4 regions of the Bradyrhizobium sp. 192 genome follow, and region 2 is predicted to be linked to each of the others. Evidence: predicted binding sites of a transcription regulator. Region 2 holds the regulator's gene; each other region holds the start of a gene.
The links. Region 2 encodes LexA, which represses DNA repair genes until DNA is damaged. Its sites were predicted from a motif close to TGTTCNNNNTGTGTTCNG; they were not measured.
Positions count from the first base shown of each region.

Region 1: a site for LexA is predicted at 5,852-5,869, ahead of rmuC (DNA recombination protein RmuC). Genes of this name have one in related genera too.
Region 3: a site for LexA is predicted at 4,912-4,929, ahead of uvrA (excinuclease ABC subunit UvrA). Genes of this name have one in related genera too.
Region 4: a site for LexA is predicted at 3,074-3,091, ahead of recA (recombinase RecA). Genes of this name have one in related genera too.

Region 1 covers NZ_CP064690.1:1,144,460-1,151,916, reverse strand. The annotation lists gene IVB24_RS05360 (DUF805 domain-containing protein) at 1-191, shown strand, start outside; gene dapE (succinyl-diaminopimelate desuccinylase) at 188-1,354, shown strand; gene IVB24_RS05350 (GIY-YIG nuclease family protein) at 1,492-1,827, opposite strand; gene truA (tRNA pseudouridine(38-40) synthase TruA) at 1,850-2,587, opposite strand; gene IVB24_RS05340 (IS30 family transposase) at 2,640-4,007, opposite strand; gene fmt (methionyl-tRNA formyltransferase) at 4,130-5,065, opposite strand; gene def (peptide deformylase) at 5,205-5,729, opposite strand; gene rmuC (DNA recombination protein RmuC) at 5,901-7,100, shown strand; gene IVB24_RS05320 (GIY-YIG nuclease family protein) at 7,233-7,457, shown strand, end outside.
Region 2 covers NZ_CP064690.1:4,485,522-4,492,978, forward strand. The annotation lists gene IVB24_RS20425 (ComEC/Rec2 family competence protein) at 1-784, shown strand, start outside; gene IVB24_RS20430 (hypothetical protein) at 793-1,221, opposite strand; gene lexA (transcriptional repressor LexA) at 1,663-2,364, opposite strand; gene glp (gephyrin-like molybdotransferase Glp) at 2,542-3,753, opposite strand; gene IVB24_RS20445 (hypothetical protein) at 3,976-4,179, opposite strand; gene IVB24_RS20450 (HAD family phosphatase) at 4,340-4,969, opposite strand; gene IVB24_RS20455 (alpha-hydroxy acid oxidase) at 4,978-6,111, opposite strand; gene IVB24_RS20460 (S41 family peptidase) at 6,447-7,457, shown strand, end outside.
Region 3 covers NZ_CP064690.1:4,592,695-4,600,151, forward strand. The annotation lists gene IVB24_RS20940 (HAD family hydrolase) at 1-385, opposite strand, end outside; gene IVB24_RS20945 (hypothetical protein) at 426-1,250, opposite strand; gene IVB24_RS20950 (hypothetical protein) at 1,266-1,748, opposite strand; gene uvrA (excinuclease ABC subunit UvrA) at 1,831-4,815, opposite strand; gene IVB24_RS20960 (outer membrane protein) at 5,094-5,783, opposite strand; gene IVB24_RS20965 (single-stranded DNA-binding protein) at 6,335-6,832, shown strand; gene gyrA (DNA gyrase subunit A) at 7,192-7,457, shown strand, end outside.
Region 4 covers NZ_CP064690.1:5,983,058-5,990,514, reverse strand. The annotation lists gene IVB24_RS28065 (hypothetical protein) at 59-226, opposite strand; gene IVB24_RS28060 (hypothetical protein) at 381-581, opposite strand; gene IVB24_RS28055 (hypothetical protein) at 943-1,119, opposite strand; gene recA (recombinase RecA) at 3,184-4,272, shown strand; gene IVB24_RS28040 (IS110 family transposase) at 5,062-6,033, shown strand; gene gcvP (aminomethyl-transferring glycine dehydrogenase) at 6,236-7,457, opposite strand, start outside.

The DNA of each region.
Region 1 (7,457 bases), 3.3 Mb from region 2:
TCGTCGAACTGTTCATCGTGCCCGGCACCGCGGGCCACAACCGCTTCGGCCCCGATCCGAGCGCTGACTTCGGCGACGGCTCCGCATCCGTCTCTCCCTCTGCGAAAAGCTGGGACCAGAGCCGCGAGATCGAAATTGTCCCGCCCAACGCTAGCCCACCCGGCGGCATGCATGTTAAGCGGGGCTCATGACCGATGCTCTCTCCATTGCCCGCGATCTGATCCGCTGCCCTTCGGTAACCCCTGAAGATGCCGGTGCGCTCGGGGTACTCGAAAAGGCCCTCAACGCCGCCGGCTTCATTTGCCACCGCGTGACGTTCTCAGAACCCGGCACCGCCGACGTCGACAATCTCTATGCGCGGATCGGCAGCGAGGGTCCGCACATCACCTTCGCCGGCCATACCGATGTGGTACCGCCCGGTGACGAGAGCGCCTGGAGCGTCGGTGCGTTCTCCGGAGAGGTAAAGGACGGTGTCCTGCATGGCCGCGGCGCGGTCGACATGAAGGGCGGCATCGCCTGTTCGGTCGCAGCTGTCCTGGAGCATCTCGCCGCCAATGGCGGCCAACCGCGCAGCGACGGCAAGGGCTCGATCTCGTTCCTGATCACCGGTGACGAGGAAGACGTATCGATCAACGGCACCATCAAGCTGTTGAAATGGGCCGCCGAGCGCGGCGAGAAATTCGACCATTGCGTGCTGGGCGAGCCTTCCAATGTCGAGACCCTCGGCGATACCATCAAGGTCGGCCGCCGCGGCTCGCAATCCGGCACGCTGTACGTCGATGGCGTGCAGGGCCACGTCGCTTATCCGCATCGCGCGGCGAATCCGGTGCCTGACATCTCCAGGCTGATCGTGGCGATCTCCGACGAGCCGCTCGACCATGGCAGCGCGCAATTCCAGGCCTCCAATCTCGAATTCACCTCGGTCGACGTCGGCAACAAAGCCAACAACGTCATCCCGGGCGAGGCCCGCGCCAAGTTCAACATCCGCTACAACGACAACCACACCCAGGCGTCGTTGCGCGAACTGGTCGAGACGCGGCTGACGAAGGCCTGCGGCAACCGCATCAAGGCCCGCATCGTCTGGGAGCCCTCGAACTCCAACGTGTTCGTGACCAAGCCCGGCCCATTCACCGATCTCGCGGTGTCCGCGATCGAGGAGGTGACGGGGCGCAAGCCGGAGCTGTCGACGAGTGGCGGCACGTCGGATGCGCGGTTCATCTCGAGCTATTGCCCGGTGATCGAGTTTGGGCTGGTCGGCCAGACCATGCATCAGGTCGACGAGCGCGTGCCGGTGGCCGATCTGGAGAAGCTGACGAAGGTGTATCGGGGGATACTGACAAGGTATTTTGGGTAAGCGCGGTCATTGCCGAGTATTCCGCCGTCATGCCCGGGCTTGTCCCGGGCATCCACGTACTTAAGTCCCAGCAAGAAAGATCGTGGATGGCCGGGACAAGCCCGGCCATGACGGTGTGGCGCGAGTTCGGGCACACCTTACTGGACAATCGTCTCGTAGAGATCCTTCCATTCGCGATTGTCCCTCAGGATCAACCTCACCTTCCACGTCCGTGACCGGTGCTTGATATTGTGCTCGCGTTGTATAGCGGTCTGGATGTCTTCGTAGCGTTCGAAGTAGACGAGCAGCTTTACCCGATACTTCTTTGTAAAGCCCGGTACCAATCCTTCGCGATGCTCGTAGACGCGACGCACGAGATCGTTGGTCACGCCGACGTACAGAATTCCGTTAGGCGCGCTCGCAAGAATGTAGACCCATCCACCATGCATGGTTGTATGTTGACGCACGTGGATGGCCGGGACAAGCCCGGCCATGACGATATCGCGGCATCAGGCGCTAATAATCCACCTTCATCAGATACAGCCCGTCCGGCGGGGCGACGATGCCGCACGCTGCGCGGTTGCGCGCCTCTAACGCTGCGGAGAGATCGTCGGCGGTCCAGCGGCCTTCACCGACCCAGACCAAGGAGCCCACCATCGAGCGGACCTGGCTGTGCAGGAACGACCGCGCCGAGGTGACAATGACGATCTCGCGGCCATCGCGCTCGACGTCAAGCTGATCGAGCGTCTTCTCCGGCGATTTGGCCTGGCACTCGGTGTCGCGAAACGTCGTGAAATCGTGCTTGCCGAGCAGACGCTGTGCCGCAGCGTGCATCGCATCGGCATCGAGCTTGCGCGGCACGCGCCAGGCGTGGCCGATGTCGAGGGCGAGATTGGCGCGGGTATTGATGACGCGATAGCGGTAGTGGCGCTTCACCGCCGAGAAGCGCGCCTCGAACGCGTCAGGCACGATCTCGGCCTCGAGCACCGCGACCGGGTGCGGGCGCAGATGCGCATTCAACCCGTCGCGAAACCGGCCCGGTGGAAATGGCTTATTGATGTCGACATGTGCGACCTGGCCGCGCGCGTGCACGCCGGCATCGGTGCGGCCGGCACCGTGCACGCGCAAATCCGCGCCGGTCATCGCCTTCACGGCCGCCTCCAGCGCGCCCTGCACCGAGGGCAGCGTGTCCTGCACCTGCCAGCCGAAGAACGGCGCGCCGTCATATTCGATGGTGAGCTTGTAGCGGGGCATCTCAATCCGGGTGGTGTCATCGCCCGGCTTGACCGGGCGATCCAGGGCGGATTCAACCGTTCGTCGCAACAGTCTGTGTATCGCTCACTTGGAGCAGTTCGTCGAGGGTTTCTGCCGGTGTTTTCCAGCCGAGGGTTTTCCGGGGCCTGGTGTTAAGTGCAAGAGCCACGGCCTCGAGATCGTCGGCATCATGCATGCTGAGATCCGTCCCCTTTGGAAAGTACTGGCGCAACAACCCATTCGTGTTCTCGTTGGTGCCGCGCTGCCACGGGCTATGGGGGTCGCAGAAGTAGACCTGCACGCCTGCATCAATCTTCAGACGCGCGTGCTGAGCCAGCTCAGCTCCTTGATCCCAAGTTAGAGACCGCCGCAGTTGCTCGGGCATGGTGAAGATTGCGCGGGTGATGGCGTCGCGCACGGCCTCAGCGCCATGTCCGGCGAGTGCAGGTCCGTTCTTCACGCGAGCTTCCTGTTTCTGACCGGTCATGCGCGGCAGATGCAGCAGAATGGTAAAACGGGTCGTGCGCTCCACCAAGGTGCCGATCGCGGAACTACCAAGCCCCATGATGAGGTCACCTTCCCAGTGACCCGGCACAGCTCGATCGGCGGCTTCCGCCGGACGTTGACTGATCATGATCTCGGAAGGAATGAAGCTTCTGCCTTTGCAGGCGCGCGCCCTCGGCATCCGCAAGACCCGCCCGGTGCGCAAGCAGGCCGTCAGTTCGCGGCGCAAAGCTCCTCGACCCTGCACATAAAGTGCCTGATAAATTGCTTCGTGACTGATGCGCATCGTCTCATCCTCGGGAAAGTCGAGCCGAAGACGCCGAGAAATCTGTTCCGGGCTCCATGCCCTCGCCCAGCGTCGGTTTTGCCGATGCACGGCCCGGCGTCCCTTCCACACGACCTTCGGACCAACGAGGGGCAACCCGTCTGGCTTGGCGATCATACCGGCAAGCCTGTCCTGCACATAATCCCGCAGGGTCGGGTTGATTGCCAACTTCGCCAACTTGGGCCGTCGGGCGGACCGATCAGCGTGCCATTGGGCCGTGGTCGCTCGGTACTCTGGAGCGCCGCGGCGGCGCGCCACATTGCGCCGGAGCTCACGAGAGATCGTGCATGGAGGCCGACCGAGCTGACGAGCGATGGCTCGCACCCCATGCCCCTGCGCACGCAAGATGGCAATCTCCTCACGTTCGGCAAACGACAGATAGCGCGCCGACGGAGGTTTGGACGATCGCGACAAATGTGTTGGCGGCATACCGCCCGCCCTCCGGAACCAGCGTACTCCGACCGACGGCGACACCCCGGCCTCAACTGCAGCATCCCCGCTCGATCGTCCCAAGGCAATCGCAGCCCAGAACGGTCTGTAATCCTCTCGAAGCGCCTCTCGAGCACGACCTGCCCGCACACCCTTCTCCATCGCAACCTCCTTGTTAGACTGTTGCGACGAACGGTTGAATCCGCCCAGTAGTCCGAGGCATCTCTATTCAGCCGAGAAGTCTCGGCGTACTGGATACCCCGCCTTCGCGGGGTATGACAGCGTCAGGTGAATTTGGCGCCCGCCTTCAACGGCACGCCGCGCAGGAAGTCCGCGGCCTGCATCCGGCCCTTACCCTCGCGCTGGAGCTCGATGATGCGGATGGCGCCCTCGCCGCAGGCGATGGTGAGCTTGTCATCGAGCACCTCGCCCGGCGCGCCCGAGCCCTTCGCCAATTCACACCGCAGGATTTTGACGCGCGCGTTCTCGCTGACGCCGGCGAGTTCGGCCCATGCACCGGGGAACGGCGACAGACCGTGAATGTGGCGCAGCACGGCGCGCGCCGGCCTGGTCCAGTCGATCCGAGCCTCGGCCTTGTCGATCTTGGCGGCGTAAGTCACGCCATCCTCGCTCTGCTTCTTGAGCTGGTGCCCGCCGCGATCGAGCGCAGCCATCGCGCGCACCATCAGGTCGGCGCCGAGGCGGGAGAGCCGATCGTGCAGATCGACCGCGGTCATGTCGTCGGTGATTGCGAGGCGCTCGGCCATCGCGACGTCGCCGGTGTCGAGGCCGACATCCATCTTCATCACCATCACGCCGCTCTCGGCATCGCCTTCCATGATCGCGCGGTTGATGGGGGCGGCGCCGCGCCAGCGCGGCAGCAGCGAGGCGTGGAGATTGTAGCAGCCGAGTTTTGGCGCATCGAGGATCGCCTGCGGCAGGATCATGCCGTAGGCGACGACGACGGCGGCATCTGCATCGAACGCGCTGAACTCGTCGAGCGCTTCCTGGGTTTTCAGCGTCTTCGGCGTCAGCACGGGAATGCCGAGTTTTCGCGCGGCCTCCTCGACCGGCGTCGGCTGCAATTGCAGGCCGCGCCGCCCGCCCGGCTTCGGCGCGCGGGTGTAGACGGCGACGATTTCGTGGCCGTGCGCGACCAGCTCGAGCAGCGTCGGCACGGAGAAATCGGGCGTGCCCATGAAGATGAGGCGGAGGGGCATGTGGCTGCGTTCAGTGAGAGTTCTGGTTCTCCGTCATGCCCGGGCTTGTCCCGGGCATCCACGGTCTTGGTGACAAAGCAAGCAAGGCCTGGATGGCCGGGTCAAGCCCGGCCATGACGACGAGAGGGCCGAGCCCTCCTCATTCCGCGCGCTTGGCGGCTTTCTCGAACTTCTTGATGACGCGGTCGCGCTTGAGCTTCGACAGATAGTCGACGAACAGCACGCCGTTGAGATGGTCGATCTCGTGCTGGATGCAGGTGGCGTAGAGACCTTCGGCGTCCTCCTCGTGCACCTTGCCGTCGAGATCGGTGAAGCGCACGCGCACCTTCGCAGGGCGCTCGACCTCCTCGTAATATTCGGGGATCGAGAGGCAGCCCTCCTCGTAGACCGACAACTCCCCGGACGAGGCGATGATCTCGGGGTTGATGAAGACGCGCGGCAGCGGCGTGGTCTCGCCGTTCTCGTCGCGCTTGGCGAGATCCATGGTGATCAGCCGCAGCGGCTGCGCGACCTGGATCGCGGCCAGCCCAATGCCGGGCGCGTCGTACATGGTCTCGAACATGTCGTCGGCAAGCTTGCGGATCTCCGTCGTGACCTTCTCGATCGGCTTGGAGACCAGACGCAGCTGCCTGTCGGGCAGGATGATGATTTCTCTGAGGGCCATGGCCGCGATTTAAGCCCCGCGCCGGGTGCGGTCAATGCGGCCGGGAACCCCGTTAACCCTTCGCTAACCATAAATTTTCAGGTTTCATTAACCATAAAAATTAGTGGCCGGTTAACCACAAGCGTTCGCTATTCGTTCGCGGAGACCGGCGAATCGGCTAGAACGGTCGGCATGAACGAGATCATTTTCACGCTCGGCGACTGGCCGGTGCGCACGATCGATGCGCTGATCGGCTTCGGCGCCCTCGTCCTCATCCTCCTGGTGACGATCGCCGTCGTGATCGCCCGTTCGGGCCGGCGCGGCGCGGAACTCGCGATGGCGCACGCGATCCGGGCCGACGAGCTCGAGGAGCGCCTGAGCCAGGTGCTGCACGCCCAGAGCGAATCCTCGGGAAGGGTCGACGCCATGACCCAGACGCTGGCGGGACGCCAGGCCGAGATGGCGCGGGCGGTCAACGAGCGGCTGGACTCGGTCACCCACCGCGTCGGCCAGTCCATGGAGCATTCGACCCGCAACACCATGGAAAGCCTGCGCGCGCTGCACGAGCGGCTCGGCATCATCGACAGCGCCCACAAGAACCTCACCGATCTCACCACCCAAGTGACGACCCTGCGCGACGTGCTCGCCAACAAGCAGTCGCGCGGCGCCTTCGGCCAGGCGCGGATGGAGGCGATCGTCCAGGACGGTCTTCCAAAGGGCGCCTACGAGTTCCAGTTCACGCTCTCGACCGGCAAGCGGCCGGACTGCGTCGTGTTCCTGCCCGACCAGCGCCCGCTCTGCATCGACGCGAAGTTCCCGCTGGAGGCGATGACGGCGCTGCACGACGCCCGCACCGACGAGGAGAAGCGGATCGCCACCCAGCGGCTGCGCGGCGACGTGATGAAGCATGTCAGCGACATCGCCGAAAAATACCTCATCACCGGCGAGACCCAGGAGATGGCACTGATGTTCGTGCCGTCGGAATCGGTCTACGCCGAGATCCATGACGGCTTCGACGACGTGATCCAGAAGGCCTATCGCGCCCGGGTGGTGCTGGTGTCACCCTCGCTGCTGATGCTCGCGATCCAGGTGATGCAGCAGATCATGAAGGACGCGCGCATGCGCGACGCCGCCGACCAGATCCAGACCGAAGTCATCAAGCTCGGCGACGATCTGGGACGTCTGCGCGACCGGGTGGTCAAGTTGCAGAAGCATTTTTCCGATGCGAACGAGGACGTCCGCCAGATCCTGATCTCCGCCGACAAGATCGAGAAGCGCGCGGGCCGGATCGAGGAGCTCGATTTCAGCAAGACGGATGCGCCCGAAGGCCCGCAACTGGTGGCGACAGGCCCGGCCGAGCTGTTTCCGCGGAAGCTGCAAGCGGGAGAGTGATTTTGCAATGCGCTGTCATGCCCCGCGAAGGCGGGGCATCCAGTACGCCGCGGCGGTCGCGACTAAACCGTGACGCTGGTGTTCACTGGATCGTCCGCCTTCGCGGACGATGACGGCGGAGAGAGACGGCAGATGAGCACACGTCACTACTACGTGTACATCCTCGCCAACAAGATTGGCGGCACACTGTATATTGGCGTAACCAATGATCTCATTCGTCGCGTGGCCGAACATAAGTCGAAGGCCATCGAGAGCTTTACAGAAAAGTATGATGTCGCAAGGTTAGTCTATTTCGAGCAGTTCGACGATCCCGAGAACGCGATCAAGAGAGAGAAGCGCCTCAAGAAGTGGAACAGG
Region 2 (7,457 bases):
CGCGGCGCCGTTCGGGCTCGACGGCGTGTTCTGGTGGCTGATGGGGATCGGCATCGACTGGATGGTCGTGGTCTCGCGCTGGGTGACGGCATTGCCGGGCGCCGTCGGCCGCATCCCAGCGTTCGGTATCGCGCCGCTGATCGCAGCGAGCCTGGGGATCATCGTGATGGGCCTGTTGCGCACGCCCTTGCGCTGGTGCGGTGCCGTGGTGCTGCTGGCTGCCATCGGCTGGGGACTGTCGGTGCGGCAGCCCGATATCCTGATCGCAGGGGACGGCGCGAGCGTCGCGGTGAGGGGCGGGGACGGGCGCTTGCATCTGATCAGGACGGGCAAGGACAATTTCCTGCTGAGGGAATGGCTGTCTGCTGACGCCGATCCGCGCGATGCCGGCAGTGGCGCGCTGGCGAGCGGCATATCGTGCGACGAGTCCGGCTGCGTCACGCCGCTCGCCGACGGTCGGCTGGTCGCGCTGGCCTCGCGCATCGATGCGCTGGCGGATGATTGCAGCCGGGCCGCACTGGTGGTGACGTCACGGCCCGCGCCGCCTGATTGTGCGGCGATGGTGGTGGATCGGCAGCGGCTTGGTCGCCAGGGCGCGCTGGCCTTGACGCAGCGTGGCGACGGCTTTTCGGTTCAGGCGGTGAGGGCGAGGGGCACCAACCGTCCCTGGTCGCCGGCGGCTGCCGGCGAGGGAGATTTCGAAGGAGCGCTCATGCCAAGGGCAGCGGCTTCGCGCAACAAGGATGCGACCCCCGCGGAGGCCGATCTTCAAGCGGAGGACTAAAGTCCCTGTCAGCCGATCGGCAGTCGCGTGACCGTCGGGCGGCTGTCGGCGATGATCTCACGGTTGCGCTCGTTGACCGGCTGGGTTACCGGCAGCTGCAGCACGGTTGCGCGCTGGCCTTCGACGAGCTGCGTCACCAGCACGGATTTGCCGTCCGGGAATTCGATCGCGTCATGGTGGCGATCGGGAATGTGCGGATCGATCTTGCCGAACTTGCCGACGCGGGAGTTGACGGTGCGCGTCCAGATCCAGCGGTTATCGTAACGGAGGTTGTCGGCGAAGGCGAGCTCCGTTCCCGGTAGCAGGCAGACCGCGACGGAGAGATTGGCTTCGGAGGCGAAGCCGCGTGTCGAGGTGCCGCGGAACGTTGTCGTGACGATCGTCTCGCCGACTTCTGCGGGGCGCGTCGCGACGGCATGCAGGCTGTAGTCACACATCGGGTGCTCCTCAATGCAGAGATAGCGACCCGCACCTCTTTTGGAGGCGCGGGCCCCTACCAGAGTGGAAGCACGTGACGGTCTGCCCGGTTGTAGGCAAATCTGCGGCTCGGATCGGCGAGCCGAGATCACATTATCTTTCCCGAATTCAATAGGAACAAAGTTGGCGCCCATGCATTCGGCAGGCGCGTGTCGGCGGCCCGCAGGCGAAGCGTATGTGTTCAAACAGATTGATCGCGTCGTGGGGGAAAGGGGGGCAATGCTTCTTCGCGCGCCCGGCCGATGATGCCGCTGCGGAAGAATAGGGCCGGATAGTCTGTGCAATACCAGAAAGACTATCCAGCCGGAGCGGACCATCATCCGCTCCAATCTCTGATCGGCGATGCCGATCGAAGCCGCACGCACGAGGCGCAAAGACTTCTTGATCGAGGACTTCCGGACTCAGTACTTGCGGTACAGCCCGATCAGCTTGCCCTGAATCTTCACGCGGTTCGGCGGCAGGATGCGCACCTCATACGCGGCATTGGCGGGCTCCAGGGCAATCGAGGCGCCGCGGCGGCGGAAGCGCTTGAGCGTGGCTTCCTCGTCGTCGATCAGCGCCACGACGATGTCGCCGGTATCGGCGCTCTCGTTGCGCTGGATCAGCGCCATGTCGCCGTCGAGGATGCCGGCCTCGACCATGGAATCGCCGCGCACTTCGAGTGCGTAATGCTCGCCGGAGCCGAGCATGTCGGGCGGTACGCTGATGGTGTGGCTGCGGGTCTGCAGCGCCTCGATCGGGGTGCCGGCCGCGATGCGGCCCATCACGGGCACCGCAACGGGCCGCTCGCCCTCGTCTGCGGACGGGCTGGAGCTCGCGCGTACCTTGCCGAGATTGCCCTCGATGACGCTTGGCGTGAAGCCGCGTCGGGTGCCGGCGGCAGCCTGGAGCTCCGGCAGCTTGATCACTTCGATCGCCCGGGCGCGGTTGGGCAGGCGGCGGATGAAGCCGCGCTCCTCGAGCGCGGTGATCAGGCGGTGGATGCCTGACTTCGAGCGCAGGTCGAGCGCATCCTTCATCTCGTCGAAGGACGGCGGCACGCCGCTTTCCTTCAGACGTTCGCTGATGAACCGCAGAAGCTCGTATTGTTTGCGCGTTAGCATCTCGACCAAAGTCCCCCGGTTGATGTCGTTCGATTCCGAGACGGATGAGTTCAGCTATAAGCCGCTACATCCTCGAAACAAATCATGAACGGACACTATATGTTCGATACATGTTCCGCAACTGCTTAATTTAGCGTGAACAGAACGAAGCGCGCGGAATGCGTGTGGCCGCGCAGGTCAGACGGGGAGCCGCAGCATCTCGCAGGGGCTGCCGGCCTCGGCCTGTGGCGCAAACGGTGCGCGCACGAGAAGTACTTGTGCCGCAGCAAGATTCGCAAGCAGAGAGGAATCCTGATGGCTGACGGGAAGAGCGACGAGCGTGCCGTCGTCGCGCAGCTCCAGGCGCGCGCGCAGATAGTCCTCGCGCTGGTCGTTGGCACCGAGATCGCGGCCCAGCACGGCGCGCTCGCGATGATGATGAATCACCGAACGGCCCGACAGCGCGCGAATCAGCGGTACCATGAACAGGAAGGCGCACACGTAGGACGACACGGGATTGCCGGGCAGGCCGATCACGCCCATCGTCCCCAGCCGTCCGTGCATCATCGGCTTGCCGGGCCGCATCGCGATCTTCCAGAACGCCATCGCGATGCCTTCGTCCGTGAGCGCCTGCTGGACCAGATCGTGGTCGCCCACCGATGCGCCCCCGGTCGTGATCAGGATGTCGGCGCCGCTTTCGCGCGCGCGGCGGATGCCGGCGGTGGTGGCGGCTAGCGTGTCGGCGGCGATGCCGAGGTCGATCGTCTCGGCCCCTTCCTGTCTGGCGAGCGCATGCAGGGCGAAGCCGTTGGAATAGACGATCTGGCCGTGCCCGGGTGTGGCGCCCGGCATCACCAGTTCGTCACCGGTGGCGAGGATCGCGACCTTCGGGCGGCGGCAGACGGCAAGCTGCGGATGGTTCATTGCCGCTGCGAGCGCGAGGTCGCGCTCTGTCAGTCGGGTCCCTTTGCGCAAGAGGACATCACCCTCTCGGAAATCGACGCCGGCGGGGCGGATGTGCCGACCCACGATCGCGGCTTCCTTGATCGTGACGCTCTTGCCGTCCGCAATGGTGTCCTCCTGGATCACGACCGCGTCTACGCCGTCGGGAACGACACCGCCAGTGAAGATCCGCACGGCTTCGCCAGCGCCGACCCGTCCTGTGAACGGACGGCCCGCTGCGACCTCACCGATGACAGTCAACCTGGAATCGATCGCTGCCGCGTCGGCTGCGCGCACGGCGTAGCCGTCCATCGCCGACATGGCTTGCGGCGGCTGCGTGCGCCGCGCGGCGACGTCCCGCGCGAGCACCCGGTGGTGGGCTTCGTCGAGCGGAACCATCTGTTCAGGCAGCGGCTCAACGCCCGCCAGCACCGCGGCAAGGGCGTCGGAAACCGGCATCAAGGCCACGGCGAAACTCCTGCTCGGCACGTTCGGACGAAATGTTCCGACAGTGTTCTAACCGAGCGCGGAGGCGGAGGCAAAATTGCGGAGCAGGACGCCCATCCTGCCGCTTGCAGCCCGTATCGAAGGCAGGCTCAGGCTTGGCGTCGCATCATCCAGACGATGAGACCGATCGGCAGAAGTGGGCCATCCCGAGGACGAGAATGACGGCCGCCACGGCTTGCTCGCTCAACGCCTGCTCGGCGCATCCGGGCTGACAAATGCGACGTCGGGAGCCTTTGGGCCTTGATCCTTGTCCGGCAGCGGATCGGCCTGGGATTTCAGGTCGGCGGCCTTGCTGATCAGCTTGGCGGAAAGGTCCGAATCCGAGGTCGTTCTGGCGAATTCGAGCAGCAGAGAGGCCTGCTTGGTGAGATAGGTTTTGCCCAGCACGTCGATAAGTCCGATGTAGAAGTCCCAACGGAGTGATGAGTCCGAAGGGAGGTATTCCGTTCCCGGAACTCTGTATAAAAATGCACAAAGCGATCAGGTTCCCGATCTGTTGCAGATTTGGTTCCTGAAAGCGTGTCTGAAGCTGGGTGGCGGGCTGGTTTCAGATGCCCAACGCCTTCAGGGCGTTTCCAACGTCGCGTGGCGACGTCACATGCACCGCCGTCAGGCCGCGTACCCGCGCGCCTTCGACATTCTCGGCGAGGTCATCGAAGAACACGATACGCTCCGCGGGCACGCCGATCGCGGTGACGACGTGGTCGAAGGCTTCCGCATCCGGTTTGCGCAGGCCGATGCTGGACGACAGATACAGCGCGCGGAAATGGCCGAGCAATTCGCCATATTCCCTGGAGAAATAGTCGACATGCGGCCGGTTGGTGTTGGAGAAGGCGTAGAGCGGCATCTGCTTCGCCGCACGCGGCAACAGCTCGGCAATGTCAGGCATCTCGCCGGCGAAGATCGCGTTCCAGCCTTCCAGGAATTGCGCGTCCGAAATGCCGATGCCGAGAGAAGCACGCAGCGAGGCGAAATAATCCTCGTCGCTGATCTTGCCGACCTCATGCAGCCGGTAGGCCTCGTCACGCACATAGCGCGCGACGATGGCCTCGGGCTGGCAGCCGGCATGTCCCGCCCAGCAGGCGATCGCCTTGGAGAAGTCGATGTCGAGCACCACGCGCCCGAGATCGAACAGCAGCGCATCGGCGCTGCCGGGAGAGAGCGATGTCACCTGCATCCTTTCACTCAGTAACGGTACGGATCGTGGTCGAACAGCGGGAATGCGCTGAACACGCTCGGTGCGTTGGTGGCGGTCGCCGGATGCAGGCAGGCTTTGTCGACCTCCGCGAATGACGTGGCGCCCAAAAGGCCCAGGCAGCGCAGCACCTCGTCCTCCAGCAGCTCCAGCATCCGCGCGACGCCGGCTTCGCCCGCCGCAGCCAGCGCCCAGCATTGCAGCCGTCCGATGCCGACGAGGTCCGCGCCCGCCGCGATCGCCTTGACGATGTCGGTGCCGCGACAGACGCCGCCGTCGACCATGATCTTGGCGCGGCCCTTCACGGCTTCGACGATCTCGGGCAGCACATGCATGGCACCGCGGCCGTGGTCGAGCTGGCGGCCGCCATGGTTGGAGACGTAGATCCATTCGACGCCGTGGTCGACCGCGATCCGGGCGTCCTCGGCGGTGGCGATGCCCTTCAGGATCAGCGGGATCTTGAACTTGTCCTTGATCATCTTCACGGTCCGCCACTCCAGGCCCTTCTGGAAATCGCCGCCGGTGGCGCGCAGGCGGCTCTCGCGAACGTAGCGCTTGGCGATGTCACGCTCACGACGGCTGTAGTGGGCGGTATCGACGGTCAGGCAGAAGCCGGCATAGCCGTTCTTCTCGGTGCGGCTGACGACATCGGCGACAAAAGCGTCGTCTCCGCGGACATAGAGCTGATAGAGCCGGAGCGCATCGGGAGCGGCTTCGGCGGTCTGCTCCAGGCCGGGCTCGGACACCGAGCTCAGCATGTGCGCCGCACCGAAGGTGCCGGCAGCACGCGCGACGCTCGCCGCGCCATCCGGATCGAAGATCTCGAGCGCGCCGACGGGGGCGAGCACCACCGGCAGGCGCATCCTGCGGCCGAACTGCTGAACCGAGCCGTCGACCTTGCGGACGTCGCGCAGCACCCGCGGCCGGAAGGCGATCTCGTCCAGCGCCATCCGGTTGCGGCGCATCGTGGTTTCGGTCTCGGCGGCGCCGACGATGTAGTCCCAGGCGTTCTGGTTGAGGTTGGCCCGCGCTTTTCGGACGAATTCGTGCAGGTTCTGAAACGGCTCGTTGCTGGCGCCGAGCTCGACGTTCCGTTCCGGTTGGATCCGGGGTGCTTCGTTCATTGTTATCCTCCCGAGAATTTGAAGCCTTGTGTCATCGCCTAACCCGTCCAGCGCTCCAAAACCATCCTAAAATGACATGGCTGCGAGGCGTGGACCGGCGCACCGATTCCCGCTGTAGGGTGTCTATGGGGGCGGCCCAGTCCTGCAACGTTGCCAAAAGTTTAGGTCCGGACGAAGCGATTTCTGCGATGTACCCGCCGGCGTGGCATCCCGGCCATGAAGAAACCAGAATGGTATTGTGAGAAGCAGACTGGATCGCCACTTGCAGGGCGAGTCCCAAGTCTCCAAAGACAAGCGCTAGCAACCGCCGAGCAAACAAGAAGGCCAGTCGATCCATGCGGAAATCCCTGCTGTTCCCCCTGGGCGCGCTCTCTGGAGCGTGTCTGACCCTTCTGGTAGCCAGCCCGCACGGTGGTGTATGGGCGGCGCGGGCAGCAGCGAGCGCGGATGACGCCTATTCCCAGCTCAACCTGTTCGGCACGGTGTTCGAGCGCGTCAAGGCCAGCTATGTCGAGAAGCCGGACAATGCCAAGCTGATCGAAGGCGCGATCACGGGCATGGTAACCTCGCTCGATCCGCACTCGCGCTACATGAACGCGAAGGCCTGGACCGAGATGCAGGAGACCACCTCCGGCGAGTTCGGCGGCCTCGGCATCGAGGTCACCATGGAGGACGGCCTCGTCAAGGTCGTCTCGCCGATCGACGATACGCCCGCCTCGAAGGCCGGCTTGATGTCCGGCGACCTCATCAGCAAGATCGACGGCGAGGCCGTGCAGGGCCTGACGCTCGAGCAGGCCGTCAACAAGATGAAGGGCCCGGTCGACACCAAGACCAAGCTCACCATCGTGCGCAAGGGCGCTGACGCCCCGCTCGACGTCGCGATCACGCGCGAGATCATCCATGTGCGCCCGGTGCGCTTCCACGTCGAGAACGGCGACATCGGCTATATCCGCGTCACCTCGTTCAACGAGCAGACCACCGACGGCCTGAAGAAGGCGATCGCCGCGATCTCCAAGCAGGTCCCGCAGGAGAAGCTCACCGGCTACGTGATGGACCTGCGCAACAATCCGGGCGGTCTGCTCGACCAGGCCGTGTCGGTGTCGAGCGCCTTCCTTCAGCGCGGCGAGGTCGTCTCGACCCGCGGCCGCAATCCGGAGGAGACCCAGCGCTTCACCGCGCATGGCGGCGACCTGACCAGGGGCAAGCCGCTGGTGGTCCTGGTCAATGGCGGCTCGGCTTCGGCTTCCGAGATCGTGGCCGGCGCGCTGCACGATCACAAGCGGGCGACCATCATCGGCACGCGCTCGTTCGGCAAGGGCTCGGTGCAGACAATCATTCCGCTCGGC
Region 3 (7,457 bases), 110 kb from region 2:
CGAATACCGACGCCGCGCAGTCGAAATGCGAGAACAGCGCCGCGCTCGGCCCAAGCTTCTCGCGCGCATTGGCCTCGCTGTCGGACGTCACCAGCGCAAGTTGCACGCCGTTCTCAACCAGCGTCCGCAGCATCGTCTCGACGCCCGCGAACAGCGAAATCTCGGAAGCCGCCTCCGCCTTCAACCGCCGCGCATGCCGCGCAATCGCCGGCAACTTCCACAAGGGCACTTCGAGCCGGCTGAGGATCTCCCGCGTCGAGGCATGCCGCAGCCCGTCGATGTCCTCATCCCGTACACGACGAAAGCCGAAGTGGTCGGCGATGTCGTTGATGGTGCGCAGGAACCAGGGAAAGCTGTCGGCGAGGGTGCCGTCGAGATCGAAGATGGCGAGGGACTAGGCACCCATGACAGATATTGTCGGGAATCTAGGACCGAGAGCCAATCCCAAAGAATGTCCTGATCGATTCGATCGAGCGCTCTAGAATTGCAAGCACGAGGTTGGTGCTGAATCCGACCATGAACGGCAAAATGATCAATGCAAAATCGGAGGGAGTTAGCGAGGCGCTGCTGTCATAAATGGCGTTGCCCATCTTATCGAAGGCCAAACTCCCGATTGGCACGCCTATCAGTGATCCGAACAGGCATCCGAGTATTATTCTTATCTTAAGAATGCTTTCATCCGTTACGTCGGAAATGTCTGACAGAGTCTCAGAAAGGATCTTGTCCGGGCGCGTTGTTGCGATACGCGTGCCAAGAAAAGCACATGCGCCTAAGCCGCCTTGCGCTACCGCCCAAACAATCAGCGAGAGCAAGAACGAAGCATTAAACAGCAAGGTGCCTTTGGCGAAAAACCCGCCATACAGAAATCGATAGAGAACTATTATGAGGGTAGCCAAAAGGAACGCGAGAGGAAGCTTGTCGAAGAAAACACTAAGCTCGCGGACACGAATTTTCTGTCGCAATCCATCGCTTAGATAGGAAGCAAGTACAGCAATCTTCTCATCCAGAAGCTTCCATTCTTCGCCGGTTGGTACGCGACCGGTGGGACTGTAAGATAGATTGTTCAGCGGACCAAGATCTATCGAGTCGAGCTGACCGGTTTCAAATTTTACTTTCTGCTCAAATAGGAATTGCTTCAGATTTTGCACTTCTCGCAACTGTCCTGCGAAGCGCTTGTCGCAAATTAAGTTCGGAGCAATCGATGGTGCGATGAGACTTGCTTCCGCGATATTGTGAGATAGATCGTTCACAATGGTTCTCCGCACCTAAATTCGGTCTGGACGAACATCATATGGTGTGACGACGTGGCACGATTTGACGGCGTCTTGATATGCTTGGACGCAGGTTTTGTAACGGCCGACTAGCGCGTCGTAGATAAGAATAATTTGTTTGTAGAGTACCAAATTGCCTTCAGATGCAGAACGAACTTTTTCAGCTTGTAGGCGCAGCCCCTCTAGCGATGAATTGAATTTGCGTTCGACTTGATCGGCACGAAATCCCTCGACTACGGTCCTGCAACGTTCGCGATCTCCTCGTGCAGTCAAGCTTCCATTGAGGGAAGAAGAGAGCTTCAAGAGGACTCCCACGTCGGGATATTCGACCTCGTAGCGGAAGACTGAGCGGCTCTCCTGCTCGCATGTCACAAGTCTCGCGGAATCATCAAAGCCGCATAGCGCCTTCGAACTCTGACCGACAGCCAGATTCGGAAAAAACAATAAAAACGTCGCGCAGACCAAAAGGCGCGTCATGGCGTTCCCCAAGATCCACAATAGGGGACTCGCCCAATGCGGGCAATAGGGTTGTTCGTCTACCCTCGAAGCGGCGGCAGAGCTACTCCGCCGCCTCGCTCGCCGCGCGCCTCCGCTTCGGCTTCCGCGACTTCTCCAGCACCGGCGCCAAAAACTTACCCGTGTAGCTCCTTGGCGCCTTCGCGATATCCTCCGGCGGGCCCCAGGCCACGATTTCGCCGCCACCGTCGCCGCCTTCTGGCCCTAAGTCGATGACCCAGTCGGCGGTCTTGATGACTTCGAGGTTGTGCTCGATGACCACGACCGTGTTGCCCTGCGCGACCAGCTCGTGCAGCACCTCCAAGAGCTTCTTGACGTCGTGGAAATGAAGGCCGGTGGTCGGCTCGTCCAGGATGTAGAGCGTGCGGCCGGTGGCGCGCTTGGACAGTTCCTTGGCGAGCTTGACACGCTGGGCTTCGCCGCCTGACAGCGTCGTGGCCTGCTGGCCGACATGGATGTAGTCGAGGCCGACCCGGTGCAAGGTCTGGAACGTCTCGCGCACGCGCGGGACCGCCTTGAAGAACTCGGCGGCTTCCTCGACGGTCATGTCGAGCACGTCGGCGATGCTCTTGCCCTTGAACAGCACCTCCAGCGTCTCGCGGTTGTAGCGCTTGCCCTTGCAGACGTCGCAGGTGACGTAGACGTCGGGCAGGAAGTGCATCTCGATCTTGATGACGCCGTCGCCCTGGCAGGCTTCGCAGCGACCGCCCTTGACGTTGAAGGAGAAGCGGCCGGGCTCGTAGCCGCGCGCCTTGGACTCGGGCAGGCCGGCGAACCATTCGCGGATCGGCGTGAAGGCGCCGGTGTAGGTGGCGGGGTTCGAACGTGGCGTGCGGCCGATCGGCGACTGGTCGATGTCGATGATCTTGTCGATGTGCTCGAGGCCTTCGATGCGGTCGTGCGGCGCGGCGCCTTCGCTGGCATTGTTCAGCTTGCGGGCGATCGCCTTGTAGAGCGTGTCGATCAGCAGCGTCGACTTGCCGCCGCCGGACACGCCGGTGACGGCGGTGAACAGGCCGAGCGGAATCTCGGCGGTGACGTTCTTGAGATTGTTGCCGCGCGCGTTTACCACCTTGATGGTGCGGCGATGGTTCGGCGGCCGCCGCTCCGGCACCTCGACCTCGAGCTCGCCGGTCAGGTACTTGCCGGTCAGCGATTTCGGGTTGCGCATGATCTCGGCGGGCGTGCCTTCGGCGATGATGTTGCCGCCATGCATGCCGGCGCCGGGGCCGATGTCGAGCACGTGGTCGGCGAGCAGAATGGCGTCCTCGTCATGCTCGACCACGATCACGGTGTTGCCGAGGTCGCGCAGCCGCTTCAGCGTGTCGAGCAGCCGGGCATTGTCGCGCTGGTGCAGGCCGATCGAGGGCTCGTCCAGCACGTAGAGCACGCCTGTCAGCCCCGAGCCGATCTGCGAGGCCAGGCGGATGCGCTGGCTCTCGCCGCCGGACAGCGTGCCGGAGGAGCGGGACAGCGTGAGGTAGTTGAGGCCGACGTCGAGCAGGAAGGTGAGGCGCTCGCGGATCTCCTTCAGGATGCGTCCGGCAATCTCGTTCTGCTGCGTGTTCAGCGCCTCCGGCACGGTCTCGAACCATGCGCCGGCGCCCTTCACGGACATCTCCGAGATCTCGCCGATATGCTTGCCGCCGATCTTGACGCTGAGCGCCTCGGGCTTGAGCCGGAAACCGTGGCACGCCTCGCAGGGTACATCGTGGAAGTACTTTGCGAGCTCCTCGCGGGCCCACTCGCTTTCCGTTTCGCGATAGCGGCGGTTGATGTTGGTGATGACGCCTTCGAACGGCTTCTTGGTGTCGTAGGAGCGCACCCCGTCCTCGTAGGAGAACTTGATCTCGTCCTCGCCGGAGCCGTGGAGGATCGCGTCCTTCGTCTTCTTGGGCAGGTCCTTCCACTTGGTGGTCAGCGTGAACTTGTAGTGCTTGCCGAGCGCGGTCAGCGTCTGCACGTAATAGGGCGACGACGATTTTGCCCAGGGCGCGATCGCGCCCTTGCCGATGGCAGCCTCCTTGTCGGGGATGACGAGGTCCTCGTCGACATGCTGCTCGACTCCGAGGCCGCCGCAGGCAGGGCAAGCGCCATAGGGGTTGTTGAACGAGAACAGGCGCGGCTCGATCTCCGGAATGGTGAAACCGGACACGGGGCAGGCGAATTTTTCCGAGAACAGCATGCGCTCGGGACCGCTCTTGTCGTGGATCTTTGCGGTCTTCTTCTTTTCCTTCTCTTCCGCGGGCGCAGCCGCCGGTGCATCGGCATACTCGACGACGGCGAGGCCCTCGGCGAGCTTCAGCGCGGTCTCGAAGCTTTCGGCGAGGCGCTGGCCGATGTCGGCGCGCACCACGATGCGGTCGACCACGACGTCGATGTCGTGCGGGAATTTCTTGTCGAGAACAGGCGCTTCCGCGAGCTCATGGAAGGCGCCGTCGATCTTGACGCGCTGGAAGCCCTTCTTGAGCCATTCGGCGAGCTCCTTGCGGTACTCGCCCTTGCGGCCGCGCACGACGGGTGCGAGCAGATAAAGGCGCGTGCCTTCGGGCAGCGCCAGCACTCGGTCGACCATCTGCGAGACAGTCTGGCTCTCGATCGGCAGGCCCGTGGCGGGCGAATAGGGCACGCCGACGCGCGCCCACAAGAGCCGCATGTAGTCGTAGATCTCGGTGACGGTGCCGACGGTCGAGCGCGGGTTCTTCGACGTCGTCTTCTGCTCGATCGAGATCGCCGGCGACAGGCCGTCGATCTGGTCGACGTCGGGCTTCTGCATCATCTCGAGGAACTGGCGCGCATAGGCCGACAGCGATTCGACGTAGCGGCGCTGGCCCTCGGCATAGATGGTGTCGAAGGCGAGCGAGGATTTGCCGGAGCCGGAGAGACCGGTGAACACCACCAGCTTGTCGCGGGGAATCTCGACGTCGATGTTCTTGAGGTTGTGCTCGCGCGCGCCACGGATCGTAATTGCGTGCCGGCTGGAGCCCGCGTTCTGCTGTTGGCGCTTCGCCTTGATCACTTCATCCATCCGAGTTGCCCCTAGGGAATCCCACGGGTGCGCGACCGCGCCAGTAATGAAGGCGCGCTTCGCCCGGAACCGGGATCGGCGCCGATGGGGTTGTCAGCGAACGTAGGAAGAACGGAGACGGATTTCCAGTGGCAGTTGCGAATCGTCAACGGATTGTTGGCGCGCTGGCGGCATCTGGCAGCAGAGGGCTTTGCGGAACGGCGCGGCAAGCGTACCCGCCAAACAAAAAGGCCGGCACGAGGCCGGCCTTTCGGAACGCGTTGGCGTTGAAGCGTAGCTCAGTACTTGGCGACCACCGGGGCGCCGAAGTGATAGTTCACGCCGAGCTGCACGGTGTGGAGGTTGAGCGTACCGCTGTTGATGGCGCCGAAGTAGGTCTCGCCACCGAGGCTGCGATACAGATACTCGCCCTTCACCGACCACTGCGGAGCGATGTAAGCTTCGACACCCGCACCGACGGTCCAGCCGGAGTGGAACTTGCTGTCGGAGATCGAAGCGCCGCCCAGGGTGGCAGTGATCTTGTTGTCGATCCAGGCGTAACCACCGGTGCCGTACAGCAGCACGTTGTTGACGGCCCAGCCGATGCGACCGCGCACGGTGCCCATCGCGTCGGTCTTGGAGCTCACCGAAGCGGGAATGCCACCGACACCGGGAACGAACACCACACCAGCGGCGGAAGCGCTGACGTCAGCCCAGGCAGCATCGGTCTCAAGACCGAACACCACGTTGCCGGTCTGCCAGTTGTAGCCGGCGGTGCCGCCGACGAAGCCACCCTGCATCTTGGGGCTGCCCGAGGTATCTTCCCAGGCGCCGCCACCAACGAGACCGAGATAGAACCCGGTCCAGTTGTAGACCGAAGCCATCGGGGCGATCGGAGCCTTGGTGTAGGGGCGGGCTGCGAGGTCGGCCGCCGAAGCGGGCGCAGCGAGAGCGAACAAACAGGCCGAAGCCAACAAAACCTTTTTCATCTTATCTAATCCCAGTCCCAGTTTCTGTTGTTGCCTTCCTTGGCCGGAAGGGCAGCGGACTCGATGGCCCAACTGAGGCAGTGCTTACACTACTGAAGCCGCAAGTTGTGTCTCCTGAAAGCCACAGTTGCGCGGAACGTGATGGTTACCGACCGGTTGCGACCGAGAGTCAAACGTCTCGCGGGCGGGTTCCAATTACGGAACAATCTCAGAGTGATATCACCGCGATCGGAGGGGCGACCATCGCGAAATTCGCACCAGCCGGGCTGATATCGACGGGCGCGCTCGCCCCTGTCGAACGCAGGCCGGTGGCGACATCATCCGTCCGTCGGCGTCACGGACGGTTGTGCCGCCAGTCCTCTATTCGGTGTATTTCCGAGAAGAACAAATCTGGAACACGACGAAGGTCGGTGCTATATGTGGGGATAACCTTGGGGGTGCCGGGCTGAGTGGCGCCTGCAAGCGTATAGGGTCGCCTCAACAGGCGCAGAGAACGCGAGCAGCGCGCTCGGCCCTATGAAATTCAGTGGCATTCGGAGTGGAGAGCGGCGATGGCTGGAAGCGTCAACAAGGTCATTCTGGTTGGAAATCTCGGCAAGGATCCTGAAATCCGCCGCACCCAGGACGGGCGGCCGATCGCGAATCTGAGCATCGCGACGTCGGAGACCTGGCGCGACAAGAACAGCGGCGAGCGCAAGGAAAAGACCGAGTGGCACCGCGTCGTGATCTTCTCTGAGCCGCTTTGCAAGATCGTCGAACAGTACCTCAAGAAGGGCGCCAAGGTTTACATCGAGGGCGCGCTCCAGACCCGCAAGTACACCGACCAGAGCGGCGTCGAGAAGTATTCGACCGAGATCGTGCTCCAGGGCTTCAACTCGACGCTGACGATGCTCGACGGCCGCAGCGGCGGCGGCGGAGGCGGTAATTTCGGCGACGAGCCGGGCGGCGATTTCGGCTCTTCCGGACCGGTCAGCAGCGCACCGCGCCGTCCCGTGGCCGCCGGCGGCGGTGGCCGCAACAGCGACATGGACGACGATATCCCGTTCTGAGCAAGGACGGGGCTTTAGGGAACGCTCGCGGGCTCAGCGGCGGCGCCTCCCATTTTATGTCAGCAAATCGTACTAATCGACAGGACGGGCTCGGGATTTCCGGGCCCGCTTCATGTGTGGGTTGAACTCGGATTCCGCCGGCGCAAATCCGCCCATGAAGCGCGCCTGCCGCGCGATCGACGAGGTCTCGAAGGCGACTTCGGAAGGCCTGTTCCGAGCTTGTCAAAAATGCTCCCTGCAGCGCCGTAAGCTATTGGAAAAATGAGCGGAAAAAGCGCTTCCCAAGACCCCCGCGAGGGTGGTTATCAGGGGCTCGATGCGCTATATGATTCCCAGACAAAACCTCACCGGATTCCCCCTTGGCTGACGACGACGACAAGCCCGGCGACCAGCCGGCGCAACCCTCGGATATTCGACCCGTCTCCATCTTCGAGGAGATGAAGAAGTCGTATCTCGACTACGCCATGAGCGTGATCGTGGCGCGGGCGCTGCCCGATGCCCGCGACGGCCTGAAGCCGGTGCACCGGCGCATCCTGTACTCGATGCACGAGCAGGGCCACACGCCCGACAAGAAGTACGTCAAATCCGCCCGCGTGGTCGGTGACGTCATCGGTAAGTATCATCC
Region 4 (7,457 bases), 1.5 Mb from region 2:
AACGCGTCAAAACGAGAATCTAGAGCTTCGGTTCTGATTCAATCAAACCGAAAATGCTCTAGTGGATCTTGATGTCGTTCAGGGGAAGCTGGAGCTCGGCGGCGCGCTCTTCGCGGTCCTTCTTGCGGAACTCGTTTTCCTGGCGCTCGAACTTCATCATCTCCCGATGCGCCGCCTCCAGCAGGGGATTGCGCCTGGTCGTATCGCGGTGCGTGTTTTCCGTCATGATCGAGTCCCCGGAGTTGCGGTCTCATCCTGGAGAAGGCCCAGCACCGCGAAAAGGTTCGGTGCCGCAGGATTACGGAATTCTGACGGCGGCCGGGCCATGCGTCTTTGATGCGCGTCAGCTTCGGTCGGGAAACGACGTTGCCGCAGCCTTGCTATTTCGGCGGTTGCAGTCCGGGGGATTTGGCCCAGTCTTGCAGGTGATTGGCGACGTCGGCCTGGCGGGCCTTCTTGAGCAGGGCATCCCGCTCGGGCCCGGGCGGAAGCTTCGAAGCCTGTTGCTGGACCTGCTTCACCCATGCGGAAAGCCGGTCTTGAAGGGTCAGCTGCTGCTTGTAACGTCGCCGCTTGAACATGGCATGCTCCTTTCCGTGCGAGGAAGGCCGGAGCGCAATCGGCGTTCTCATCACCGATGGTCGCCACGCTTCGGGCGGTGATGGCTCATTTGGGACAATCGACGGATCGGTGTCTGTGCACTTGTGCGCACAACAGGAACCGGTCAGCCGCGGACAGCCCATCAACGGAGGCAGGCGCCTCAAAAGGGATGATCATTCACACGCCGGCGCATCTCGTGACAGAATTGGCGAGTCGATTCCGGAGCTTGGCGCCCCCGTAGGAATCCGGTCGCACGGGACACCGCCGGGATCCTGGATCCGAGCTCATCCTGGCCGCCGCCACACGCGTCTGAGTGAAAAGAGGCCGCCGGCTGGCGCGGCCTCAATGCATCTTGCGACGGAGCTTCCTGAGGAGTTCGCGCTGGTCCGCGATGTGAGCGAGGACCATCTGGCGAATCTCCTCGGCTCGCTCCGGGTTGGGAGCGGGGAGCGGGTTTTCAACCCCATGGTTCGGGCGGGTTACCTTGCGCATCGGCTTTGCGCCATCTGGCGTTTCCATGGCCCCGTGTCCTCATTGACAGGCGGGAGTGCTTGTCTCTCTCTCTCTCTCTCAGCCACCGACGCCCGATGGACTCGTTGCCGGTGACTGGGAGCAGGTGCCCAAAAATCACGCCGCCGACAATAGCATACGACACGGCCGGGCAAATTCGGTCGGCGCGTGAATCCTGGCCGAGTCCTAATTTCCCTCCGCGAGGGTGGAATCAAGAAAGGGCCGCATTCGCGCGACCCTTGCCGGAAAATCTGTTCGGAATGAAATAGCAGCCCCGGCAAGAGCAATCCTGACTCTATCCACAGGCTTGAGGAATCCGGAATAACACGGTGTTCCTTTACCGGAACTAGGTGTCCTAATTTCCTGAAATGAGTGTCCTGCTTAGGACAGTACCTGAATCCAGGTGCTGTCCTAATTGGGACACTCGGAACTCTGAATTAGGACACGGAGTTTTGTGACAGACTGAATGGCAATGAGTCGCAAACGTACCCGAGTAAGCGCGACTGCGATGAGCCCCAATCCCGCCAGCCCCGGATTGGGGCTTTTCGTTTTTCGGAATTAAAAACGCCGCTCGCTTAAATGAAGCGCGAGCGGCGGTTTACCAGCCCCGAGGGGGATAATGCAAAACCCCGGCACCTGATTAGTCAGCACAGGCTGTGCCAGGTTCATTGTGTCAAGACGCGACACTCGCGGAGGGGAATTAGCGCAGTCTTGTCCCACCTACTTCCCGGCGCTCTCGCCTTTAGGCGCGGCGACGTCGGCCTGCTTTTCGGCGAGCTTTATACGGGTGGAAGCCATCGGTGCTGATCTCGGGCTCGCCAATCACGCGCTCCCGCAAGTCCTGGGTGAATGGGTCCGTATTCTCGCTGTCGCGCTTTGGCGCAGAAGGCCAAGGAGCCCACGCTGATGGAGCAAATCCGGCCGGGGGTGACCTACGACGATTGCGCCGACAAGTGCAACAAGTGCGGCATACTGCTATGGCCGCCCTAAGCGCAAGCTCGGGGGCAGCACCATTGCCCATCGTATGCCCCGGCTACGGCGACTCAAATTAGGTCACTGCGATTTTCAAAATCGGCCACCGCGCCCGGAAACAGGCCAGCACCTGAATTCCGGGGACTGGCCGAAATAGGCCACTCTGATTTCCAAACTGAGCCACCAAACGAGGACGCCACCAAGCTAATAATGCTCAGTGGCGCTACGCTGGAACTGGAAATTGCAATCCTCCAGTAGAGATTGGTCAGGGCGAGGCTGGATTAGGTTCAGGGGCCACACGGGATTTCAAGGCAGGCCAGTCACTCCGCGATCGACTTGCCGGGTGACTGGTGCCGGATCGGCCTATTGATTGCTAACGCCCCCGGAGCTTGGCAGCGAAGAGCCCGTGAGAGGCAGATCTGCAACAGGCCGCCCACATTAGGCGGGAAACGGAGCTACTTAGGTCCGTTGTCGATCAGACGCGGGAGCATATCAACGCAAGTCGTCGGCTTCTTGCGCAGGCGCCACCTCAAATTTGGCCACTCCCGAAATAGCCTTTACTGTTTGCTCACCTCGGAGCTCGCAGACCCGGTGATGAAAGCCACTGGTCGACCTGTATGGCTGTTTCAGTCTGGCGCGCTTTCCGGATCATGGCATCCCGTAGGGGGCCGTGGGGAAGCTTGTGCGCCTCGTCTTTCAGGCGGTTGGCCTCAAGTACAAGCCGATCAACTAGCGAAAGCTCAGGCCGGTGGGATTTGGTGCGCGTCATGATGCTCTCCGTGTAGGAGGCGGGAGCGCGATACTCTCAGTCACCGATAGATGCCGATGGTGGGGCGGTGATGGAACCACAGTACGCGCTATGCCTGCAGCAAGCGAGGAATTCCGCTATGCAAAACAGGCCACTCACAAATCAAACCGGGCCACTCTGAGGCCGCAAACAGGCCAGCGCTGAATCCGGGTACTGGCCGCAGGCCAGCGCCTGAATCCGCAAAAGAACATATTGCGAACATAGAACAGATAGGGTACATTGCCTCTATCGACGAGCCGCCTCGCCAATCGTTTGTCCCTCTAGCGAATCCTCGCCATAAGGAGCACGACCCAATGTCCACCACTGCCCTGCGTATCGTCGAAGGATCTTCCATGGACAAGAGTAAAGCTCTGGCCGCCGCGCTCTCCCAGATCGAGCGTCAGTTCGGCAAGGGCTCGGTGATGAGGCTCGGCAAGAACGACCGCTCGATGGACGTCGAGGCGGTCTCTTCCGGGTCCCTCGGGCTCGACATCGCGCTCGGCATCGGCGGCCTGCCGAAGGGGCGCGTCGTGGAAATCTACGGGCCGGAATCCTCGGGCAAGACCACGCTGGCGCTGCATACGGTGGCGGAAGCGCAAAAGAAGGGCGGCATCTGCGCCTTCATCGACGCCGAGCATGCGCTCGACCCGGTCTATGCACGCAAGCTGGGCGTCAACATCGACGAGCTCCTGATCTCGCAGCCCGATACCGGCGAGCAGGCGCTGGAGATTTGCGACACGTTGGTGCGGTCGGGGGCGGTAGACGTGCTGGTGGTCGATTCGGTCGCGGCGCTGGTGCCGAAGGCCGAACTCGAGGGCGAGATGGGCGATGCGCTGCCGGGGCTTCAAGCGCGGTTGATGAGCCAGGCGCTGCGCAAGCTGACGGCCTCGATCAACAAGTCCAACACTATGGTGATCTTCATCAACCAGATCCGCATGAAGATCGGTGTGATGTACGGCTCGCCGGAAACCACCACCGGCGGCAATGCGCTGAAGTTCTACGCTTCCGTTCGCCTCGACATCCGCCGCATCGGCGCGATCAAGGAGCGCGACGAAGTGGTCGGCAACACCACCCGCGTCAAGGTGGTGAAGAACAAGCTGGCGCCGCCCTTCAAGCAGGTCGAGTTCGACATCATGTACGGCGAGGGCGTCTCCAAGATGGGCGAGATCCTCGACCTCGGCGTCAAGGCCGGCATCGTCGAGAAATCAGGCGCATGGTTCTCCTATGACAGCCAGCGCCTCGGCCAGGGCCGCGAGAACTCGAAAGCGTTCCTGAAGGCCAATCCCGACATCACCGCCAAGATCGAGACCTCGATCCGCCAGAACTCCGGCCTGATCGCCGAGCAGATTCTCGCCGGCACGCCGGAGCGCGACGCCGACGGCGAGGAGCCGGCGGAGGAGTAAGTTCTAAATCGTAGAGTTTTTCGCGAGGAGCGGGCGCTGAGGACGTTGAGTTGCCGACGTCGTCGGCGCCCGTTTCGTTTTTGTGATACAAGATATATCCGGATCAGTTGGTGAGACTGGGATCGCCGTGAGTTGGAATCAATCCGAGGTCGTCGCTGCTCGCCGGATGATCATTGAGACGGCAAGATGCATACTTTCCGGACGCTCGTCCCCGGTAGAAGGTGCGAGGACAATAGCAAGGCACAGCGTCAAGGCTCGCCTCGAAAACGATCCCGATATCTTGCCTTTCGTGGGAATCGCTTCTGAAACCGAATCCTTGCCGTTCGGACCCGAAAGAGCCCACTGGCAGGCGCGCGCGCTCGCTGAACTCCAAGGCAAGATCGATGAATCACAAGCCTGGGCGCTTACGGTTGCGAGCCCCCATTGTCAGAGCCTTGTGGCCCGGTCGGGAAGCCTGATGCGTTGGCCCGACGGCCAGGATCGGTAGTGCCGTTAGGCTTGGCAAAGGCGCGCAAGCACCGTGCCCACCATATTTCAACGCGCACAAAGAAGGTGGGCACGCTCCGCTTTGCCCACCCTTGTATTAGCGCATCGGTATAGGATTGGCCCCGTTCCGTGAGGAATGGCCCAGCCCGGGTGGCCACCCTGGCTGGGCCGCCGATCGATCGGATCGATGCCCACCGAAGCCTTGAGGGCTGCGTTTCGTAGCAAGATCGCGGTCGGCACTTCATCGGGACCCGCATGGTTGAACGAACTTCAGGTTCGCATAACAAGGGAGGGTCGAGGAAGATGGCCAAGCGTAACACGATCTGTGCCGGGATCGATACCGGCAAACGCAAGCTCGACGTGGCGATCGATGGCAACTCTGAGCAGTTGCGGGTCGACAACACGGCAAGAGGTCACCAGGCGCTGGTGGAGTGGTTGAAGTGCCGCAAGGTAAAGAGGGTCGGGATCGAGGCAAGTGGAGGCTACGAGCAGGCGGTCGTTGCGGAGCTGCGGCGCAAGCGTTTCGTCGTCGTGCTGTTTCAGCCGAAGCAGGTCCGCGCCTATGCCACGTTCCGTCTGCTGCTGGCTAAGAACGACAGGATCGACGCGGCGCTGATCGCGACGTGCACTGCCGCGGTCAAGACGATCCATCCTGCACCGGATCCGCGGTTGCAGCCCTTTGCCGAGCATCTGACCATGATCGATCAGATCACGGAAGACATCGCAAGGCTGAAGAACCGGCTCGAGAGTTGCCGCGACAAGCGGATTCAAGGGGTTTGGAAGGCGCAGATCGCGCTGTTGGCAAAGTCCAAACGAGCCGAGTTCAAGGCGCTGCTGGCGGCGATCCGCAAGCATCCTGATCTCGCCGCACGGCTCGATCTGATCTACAGCGTCGCCGGCTGCGGTCTGCCGACCGCGGCTGCCGTCCTGATCAGGATGCCCGAGATCGGCAACATCACACGCGAACGGGCCTCAGCTCTCAGTGGACTGGCGCCTTACGACGACGATAGCGGCGAACGATCCGGTGCCCGTCACATCAAAGGTGGCCGTGAGCGGCTGCGTTGGGCGCTCTACAACGCGGCTCTTCCGGCATCCTCCCGATGGAACCCGCAGATGAAGGCTCTCTATACAAGGCTGATCGCCGCCGGAAAATCTCATAAATGCGCGCTGGTCGCTTGCGCCAAAAAGTTGCTCGTCACGATCAACGCCGTGGTCGCCCGCGGAACTCCGTGGATCGCCGAAGCGCCTCAAACTGCCAAGCTGCCCGCCACCTGATCGCGTTTCTTTGTTCGATCAGGCGGCCGTTTCTTCGTCCCGACCTTCCGCCTGGACGACGCCGTGCGCCGCGGCCGTCAAGGTTGGCCGTCGCGAACGCCCCGCGTCAAACTCGCTGCCGCCAGGCCACACCTTGACGGCTGCAAGCCCGGCGTCATGCTTGCGGAAAATCGGGAGAACCTTAATGGTTGCTACGAATCCGTTACTCCGCCGCTTCCGCGTAATCGCTCACCGGCGGGCAGGAGCACACCAGATTGCGGTCGCCGTAGACGTTGTCGACGCGGCCGACCGGGCTCCAGTATTTGTCGGTGCGCGAGCTGCCGGCGGGGAAGCAGCCTTCGGCGCGGGTGTAGGCCCGCTTCCAATCATCGTCCGCGATGTCGTGCACCGTGTGCGGGGCATGGCGCAGCGGTGACGCTTCGATCTTGAAGCGGCCGGCCTCGACCTCGGCGATCTCCTTGCGGATCGCGATCATGGCATCACAAAAACGATCCAGTTCGGCCTTCGATTCCGATTCGGTCGGTTCGATCATCAGCGTGCCCGGCACCGGGAAGCTCATGGTCGGCGCGTGGAAGCCGTAGTCGATCAGGCGCTTGGCGATGTCGTCGACGGTGACGCCGGACGTGGGCTTGAGCGGACGGGGATCGACGATGCACTCATGCGCGACGCGGCCTTTCTCGTTCTTGTAGAGCACCGGGAAGTGCGGATCGAGGCGTGCTGCGATGTAGTTGGCGTTGAGGATCGCGATCTCCGTGGCGCGCTTCAGGCCTTCGCCGCCCATCATCAGGATATAGATGTAGGAGATGGTCAGGATCGATGCCGAGCCGAACGGGGCGGCCGAGACCGGGCCGACCGGTGCGTCAGCCTTTGTCGCGGGATGACCAGGCAGGAACGGCGCCAGATGTGCCTTGACGCCGATCGGGCCCATGCCGGGGCCGCCGCCGCCATGCGGGATGCAGAAGGTCTTGTGCAGATTGAGATGGCTGACATCGGCGCCGTAATCGCCGGGCCTGCTCAGGCCGACTTGCGCATTGAGGTTGGCGCCGTCCAGATACACCTGGCCGCCATGGCCGTGCACGATGTCGCAGATCTCGCGGATGTGCTCCTCGAACACGCCGTGGGTCGAGGGATAGGTGATCATGACCGCGGCGAGATTGGCCGAATGCTTTTCGGCCTTGGCGCGGAGATCATTGACGTCGACGTCGCCGTTCTTCTCGCAGGCGACGACCACGACGTCCATGCCGACCATCGCGGCCGAGGCCGGGTTGGTGCCGTGGGCGGAGGAGGGGATCAGGCAGATCTTGCGGTGCGCCTCGCCGCGCGCGGCATGATAGCCGCGGATGGCCAAAAGCCCGGCATATTCGCCCTGCGCGCCCGAATTCGGCTGCAGCGAGATCGCGTCATAACCGGTGATGTCGCACAGC